DNA from 2 places in the Bradyrhizobium sp. WSM4872 genome. Region 1 is predicted to be linked to the other one. Evidence: riboswitches for the same ligand, from Rfam matches in the RefSeq annotation. Region 1 holds a riboswitch; the other holds the start of a gene.

Region 1 (3,408 bases):
GGGGAAATTCGCGGCGCCCGGCCTCACGAAATCAAGATAGCTTGAGGACAGCGTCGTGACCAAGCGGTTGTCAAAGCCGGCGATATTCGCATCCCAGATCAAGTCGGTGATGTTGCCGACCAGGCGTTGGCTGTGCGCGACATAGAAGCGCTCACGGTCCACCAGGTTCGTACCGGAATTGAACGCCTCGATCTCATTGTTGAACCAGGTGCGCTCTGCGCCGTAACCATAGGCCTGGCTTTTCAGCGTCAGGTCGGGCGCCAGCTTCAGCTCGAAACCGCCGCGCAGCCAGACCTCCTTCGCTACGTTCTTGTTGTCGAGCACGTTGTAGTTGGTGTTGAAGGTGCGGTCGTCGATCGTGACGGCCCCAAGATCAGTCTTGTTGAAATAACTGCCGGACACGATGCCCGTCGTCGCATGCGAGCCGCTGAAGGCGATCGGCACCAGCGGCACGCCCCAATAGGCTTTCGAGCGATCCTCGCGGTACTCGATGGCGCCCCAGACCTTGAGGCTGTCGGAGATGCGGTAGTTGAGCTGGCCCGACACGTCGAGCGTCTTGGTGTTGGTGTCGTCGGCAAAGCCGTTGAGCGAGGAACGGCTGACGTCAAAGCGATAATCGAGCCCCTGCACATTGGTGCTGCCGCCCGAGCCGTAATGCGCCCGGAACGAGTTCAGTGAGTCCCAGGAGAAATCCGCCTCGTTCCGGATCGGACCGGTGTGCGGCTGCTTGGTGACGAAGTTGATCGCGCCGCCGGCGGCGCCCTCGCCTGACATCAGCGACGCCGGACCCTTCAGGAATTCGACGGCCTCCAGATTGGCCGTGTCGGTGATCCGCGAGGTCATGTTCTGCGGACCGATCTTGATGCCGTTGTAGAGCGTGTTGATCTGGCTGTTGGTGAAGCCGCGCATGGAGAAAGCCGAAGGCTCGGCCGGATTGTCGCCGGATGTGACGCCCACCGCGCCCTGCGCGACGTCGGACACGGTGCGGTAGCCCTGCTCGCGCATGGTTGCGGCCGAGATCACCTCCACGGTCGCGGGCGTTTCGCGCACGGTCAGGCCAAGGCGCGAGGCGCTTTCCGCAACGGCATTGGTGTTGAGCGGCGTCTGTGCTGCCGCGGTCGGCACGACAAGCTTAGGCGTTACAGATGCGACCGTTGGCCTGCGCGCAGCCGCGCGGCGCGGGCCCTGCGCCTCCCGCGCGGCGGGCTTGGCCGGCTTGCGGGATTGGGCGGGCGTTACCTCGACCGGCGGCAGAGGTTCGCGGGCCTGCTGCGCCAGCGCGGCGGGCGGATCAAGCACGGCAAAGGATGTCAGCACGGCGGATGCGAGCAGGAACGCGCGCGGTCGTACAATACGAACAGGAGACACGGTCTTGGACCTCGGTATGACGTCAGTGGCACGTCACAGCGAACCAAGGTCCCATCTTCGGGCTTATAAGCCTTCCGATGAAGCCGAATGTCTGTACTCCCCGACCGACATCTTCGCGTGTGACCACGGCTGACGGCAGGTCTCCTGGCTCGCGGGTCAGTACCTTGCGTCGCCTTCCCGGGACCGAGACACCCAGTGGCACGTGACGCAAGATTCGCCGCTTACAGTTGCGGGGGCAGCCACGGCATTGGGGACAATGTCCCCGCACCGCATTCCCTTTTCATCCCCTCTCGGGGAAACCGTCGCGAGCATCTAGGATTACGATCCAGACAGAGTCAATGTATCAGTTGCCGCGTTAGTGCCACGGCGACCAATTTCCCTGGAGATAAGCATGGAAGGCGAGACCTTCCTCTGGCTGATACGACACGCGCCCGTCGATGGCGTCACGGGGACGATCCATGCGGCGGACGCGCCGGCCGATCTCGGCGATCGCGCGCAGCTGGAGGCGCTGCGGCAGCGCCTGCCGCGGGACGCCGCGAGCTATGCGAGCCCGTCGCGGCGCACGATCGAGACGACCCGCGCGCTGGGGCTCGAGCCGCTGCAGCTGGACGAATTCAGCGAGCAGAACTTTGGCGACTGGACCGGCCGTCGGCATGACGAACTCGCCGCGACCGGTGGCGAGGCCTATGCACGGTTCTGGAACGATCCGGCGCGCGGACGGCCCCCGGGCGGCGAAAGCTTTGAGGATCAGGTCGCGCGGGTCCGGCTGGGTCTGTCGAAGATCGGCGCCGGGGCTGCAACGCTCGTCGTGCATTCCGGCACGATCCGCGCGGCGCTGTGCATCGCGCTGGATCTGACGCCTCAAGCGGCGCTCCGCTTCGTGATCGATCCGCTGTCGCTGACCCGGATCGACCGGCTCGCGACCGGCTGGCGCGTCGTCTGTGTCAATCAGCAGACGACTTGATCAGGCCGGTCGGTCAGGCACATTGGCCTGCGCAAAGGTCGCCATGCCGTTGTGGAGCGCACAGGCCGACCGCACCAGCGGCAGCGCGATGGCCGCGCCCGATCCTTCGCCGAGCCTGAGATCGAGGCTGATCAGCGGTTGCACGTTGAGCGCGCGAAGCACCAGCCGATGCCCCTGCTCGGCGGACTGATGCGAGGCCAGCAGGAACGGCTGGCACGACGGGTTGAGCCGCGCCGCCGCCAGCGCCGCGACCGACACGATAAAGCCGTCGATCAACACGGGGATGCGGCGCTGTGCAGCCGCGATAATAGCACCGCAGATAGCCGCGATCTCGAGACCGCCGACGGCGCACAGGATCTTTTCGGGCGAAGCGCCTGCAATGCCATGGCGCGCGATCGCAGCGTCGATCACCCGCGCCTTGTGCGCACGGCCAGCCGCGTCGATGCCGGTGCCGCTGCCCGCGATCTCCTCCGCGCTCACGCCGAGCAAGCCGGCCGCGATCGCCGCCGAAGTCGTGGTGTTGCCGATGCCCATTTCGCCGAAGATCAAAAGATCGGGCTGGCCGGCCTGCGCGCGGGTCACTGCACGTCGGCCGGCTTCGAACGCAAATGCCAGCTCCGTGGGGGTGAGCGCAGCTTCGACGCTGAAATCGCGCGTGCCGTTGCGCGGCTTGTCGGTCACGATTCCAGCCATCTCCTCCTGCGCCAGCGTGCCGGCGTCGATAACCTGAAGGCTGGAGCCTAGCTCACGCGCGAGCACCGAGATCGCGGCACCGCCGGAGGCGAAATTCGCCAGCATCGCGATGGTCACTTCTTTCGGATAGGCCGAGACGCCCTGCGCGACGACGCCGTGATCGCCGGCGAAGATGATGATCGGCACCCGCGCCGCGCGCGGTTGCTCGGTCGCTTGCAGGCCTGCAAGCTCGATCGCGAGCTGCTCGAGCCGGCCGAGCGCGCCGGCCGGTTTGGTCAGTTGCGCCTGCCGCGCCACCGCCGCCTCGCGATGCACTGCGGAGATATCGGGGCATCGTTGGGAGAGCCATTCGGGGAGCATGCTGCCTCGCTTGCCTCACGGCC
Region 2 (3,408 bases), on a different contig from region 1:
GCCGCAGCTGATGGGGATGACAAAATTCCCGTTCATGAAATTGAAAGTGGATCGTCAGTTCGTCGGCGGCTGCGCGAATGGGCCCCTCAAGCGAACGGTGTGCCGCCATATCGTCGATCTAGCCAAAGAGTACAATGTGCGCACCGTCGCCGAAGGTGTGGAGAGCCAGGCTGACCTAATCGCTGTGGCCGAACTCGGCTTCGACCTTGCGCAGGGCCATCTGTTCGGAAAAGCCATGCCACTGAAGCAATTTGCACAGTCATCTTTCAACCCTGCTCCAGCTCGTCTAAAATAGTTGCGAGTGGCTGAGTGCGGCCAAGCGACGCTCATGAGCACCGCCATGCCTACTCGGCACCAGGCATGAGGCTGAGTGCAATTCGGTCTGCAGGGCCAGTGTCGGTCGTCCCGCCGCCACTTCATTTCCCTCCGAAGCTTGTTATACCACAAGCCCGTTTTGGCAAGCCTCCAGCGAGTCCTCCGCGCAGCTAGCGTTGCAGCCATGAGCGAGGCTTGCACAAACCTCCAGTCGGGGTGTGTGACCGGAGGTTTGCCGAGATCCAACGTAGACCTGCGTCCGTTGGCGGTTTTTTGTCGCCGCCGGTTGAGGAAGCGTCAGCCTCGCTTGCCCCCGCGCTGACGTGCCAAACAAACCGACGGACGCTTCCAGCGTCAAGTCGCGACTGACTCTCGCAAGAGGGCCCGAGGGCTCGTAGCCTGAAATTGAAGCGAGCTGTTGCTGTCGCAGATGCAACATGGTCTCAGACCCGGGACAGCCGAATTGGGCAAATTGCCCAACATTGAGCGCGTCTGCGTTTGGCACGGCATTTGAAAGGGATCGCCCATGGCATCGCTCGCCTAAGGAGTCGGAAGGCATGGCTTACAAGATCGTCGCTTCGCAATGCACCGTTTGTGGCGCATGTGAGTTCGAGTGTCCCAACGCGGCGATCAGTCTGAAGCGCGACATTTACGTTATCGATGCCAAAAAATGTACGGAGTGCGAGGGCCATTGCGACACGCCGCAATGCGCGGTGGTCTGTCCGGTCCCTGACACCTGTGTCCCGTCCAAGACAGGATAGGCAGCCCGCGACCAAAAGGCCTCATCGCTCGATTTCGCGAACGAAGTTGTAGATGTGGGACCTTGAGGAGACCACGACCGCATGGGGCGCATCGAGGTCGATTAACATCGTTATGAGCTTAAGACGCTGAGCGACTCCGAGGAACCCCTCAAAGGGCTCTGTCGGAGGACACCGTCGAAATTGTCACGAACAAGGACAAGGCCCTCGATGCTCAGTGGCCGCGTTAAGGCCTATCATCGCTGGCCGCGAGTCGAGGCGAGGCAGACCGGCGTCGAGCGGCCACGGACGCATCGAAGCCGGCGCAAAAGTCGCTCAGCACGTGAACACCTATTGCACCGAGAAGATCATCTTGGCCAACCTCACGGAGGCGGACGACCTCGTGCCTGGTCGGGCCGCCGAACACCAAGGAGCCGACCTGATCATCCGTGCGGTCCTGGAGCAATCCGGCTTTCGAAATGTCTAGGGAGCCTCGTGGGCTGTGACCAAACGGATGCCGGCCGAGATGATCGCACCTTCCTGACGCGCTGGTTCGAAAAGCTGCTGACGGAAAAGGTCGCCTCCTCGCGATCACACAGATACCGAAAGCGGCCCGGGTTCGTTCCGGTCGTGGAGCTCAACCCTTACGCGAGCAAGGAGCGAATGCATTCACAGCGGAGCCTCGACAGATCCGGGCGTGTTCACCAGGCCGCGAGCAAGACCGTCGTGCCCGCCTAGTGCGCTCGTAATCGCTTGGGCAATATCGCAGCGAGAATCGGTAGGTTGACGCATCGATCCTCGTGCGCATAATTCAAGCCGTCGCGGTCTCCGGATTTCGTTTGATCTGGAGCTAAGAGGGAAGCCGGTGCAATGCCGGCGCTGCCCCCGCAACTGTAAGCGGCGAGCCGCTGTCCAACGAAGTCACTGAAGCCATGCGGCTTCGGGAAGGCCGGACAGCAGCGACGACCCGTGAGCCAGGAGACCTGCCTCGACAAGATATCGTCCACGGGCGGGGCGTCCCGGTGTGCGCCAAGCAGTTGTCGCTCACGCGATGTTCGCTGTCTGCGTCCGCCATGGCCTTTGCCCCAACATGGGGTCTAAGCTATGTCAATCCTTTCGCTTCCCGTTGCCACACTGGGGACGTCACGCATCGGCCCACGACGCGAACTCAAATTCGCGCTCGAGAGCTACTGGGCGGGAAAATCCAGCGAAGCCGAGCTCCTCGAGGCGGGGAGTGGACTTCGTGCCGCTAATTGGGCACGGCAGAAATCCCGCGGTGCGACCGTCATTCCTTCGAATGACTTCTCGCTCTACGACCATGTGCTCGATACCAGCCTAATGGTCGGCGCCATTCCCGACGTTTACGGCTGGAACGAAGGTCCTGTGTCGCTCAAAACCTACTTCACCATGGCGCGTGGCGCTCAAGACGGTGGTCACGCTCAGCATGGGCCCGGCGTAGCCGCACAGGAGATGACGAAGTGGTTCGATACGAACTACCACTACATGGTGCCGGAATTTCACCAGGATCAGATCTTTAAGTATGCCTCTCGGAAGCCGATCGAGGAATATGAGGAGGCAAGAAGCCTCGGCTATCAGACGCGGCCCGTCCTAGTGGGCCCAGTCACTTTCCTGAAGCTCGGCAAAAGCGTAAATCCCGCCTTCAATCCGCTGTCGCTGCTTGATCGACTCCTCCCCGTCTATGTCGATGTTCTCCGCGAACTAGCCTCGCGCGGCGCTGAATGGGTTCAGCTCGACGAGCCATGCCTAGTGATGGACGTCGACGAAGCATCTCGGGCCGCTGTCCGCCGGGCCTATGCTCATTTCGCTAAGGCCGTGCCGACCCTTAAAATCATGCTGGCCACATACTTCGGGGGTGTCGGCGACAATCTTGAAACAGTATTGGCCTTGCCCGTTGCCGGGGTTCATGTCGACCTGGTTCGTGCACCTGACCAGTTGGACGCGATTGTCGCCAGAGCAGGTAGAGATCTCGTGGTCTCGCTCGGTGTCGTTGATGGTCGCAACGTGTGGCGCTCTAATCTGCCGGCGCTACTCGACCAACTTGCTCCTATGGTCAAAAAACTGGGCAGGGACCGTGTTCAGATTGCCCCCTCCTGCTCGCTGCTACATGTTCCGACCGACATTGAACTAGAGATCGATCTCGATCCCAATCTGAAGACGTGGTTGGCGTTCTCAGTGCAGAAGATCAAGGAACTTTCGATATTGGGCAAAGCGCTGGCTGGCTATGCTGCCGACGTGGCCGATGAACTCACGCTCTCAGAGGATGCATCCGTCACCCGCGAAACATCGCCGAAGATCCACAGTGCGAACGTCGCCGGACGAATGGCCGCGATCGACG

What was found. A riboswitch is a leader RNA that binds a small molecule or an ion and turns the genes downstream of it on or off. The one in region 1 is predicted to bind cobalamin.
Region 2: linked by a shared signal. The riboswitch ahead of metE (5-methyltetrahydropteroyltriglutamate--homocysteine S-methyltransferase) and the one ahead of AC0L3C_RS09220 (TonB-dependent receptor) in region 1 are both predicted to bind cobalamin.

The regions. Positions count from the first base shown of each region.
Region 1 is NZ_JBVVPT010000005.1:38,978-42,385, reverse strand. Features, by position in the region: gene AC0L3C_RS09220 (TonB-dependent receptor) at 1-1,368, opposite strand, end outside; cobalamin riboswitch at 1,486-1,687, opposite strand; gene AC0L3C_RS09215 (histidine phosphatase family protein) at 1,760-2,332, shown strand; gene cobT (nicotinate-nucleotide--dimethylbenzimidazole phosphoribosyltransferase) at 2,333-3,385, opposite strand; gene cobF (precorrin-6A synthase (deacetylating)) at 3,401-3,408, opposite strand, start outside.
Region 2 is NZ_JBVVPT010000014.1:85,371-88,778, forward strand. Features, by position in the region: gene AC0L3C_RS20015 (EAL domain-containing response regulator) at 1-295, shown strand, start outside; gene AC0L3C_RS20020 (4Fe-4S binding protein) at 873-1,076, shown strand; cobalamin riboswitch at 1,858-2,057, shown strand; gene metE (5-methyltetrahydropteroyltriglutamate--homocysteine S-methyltransferase) at 2,157-3,408, shown strand, end outside.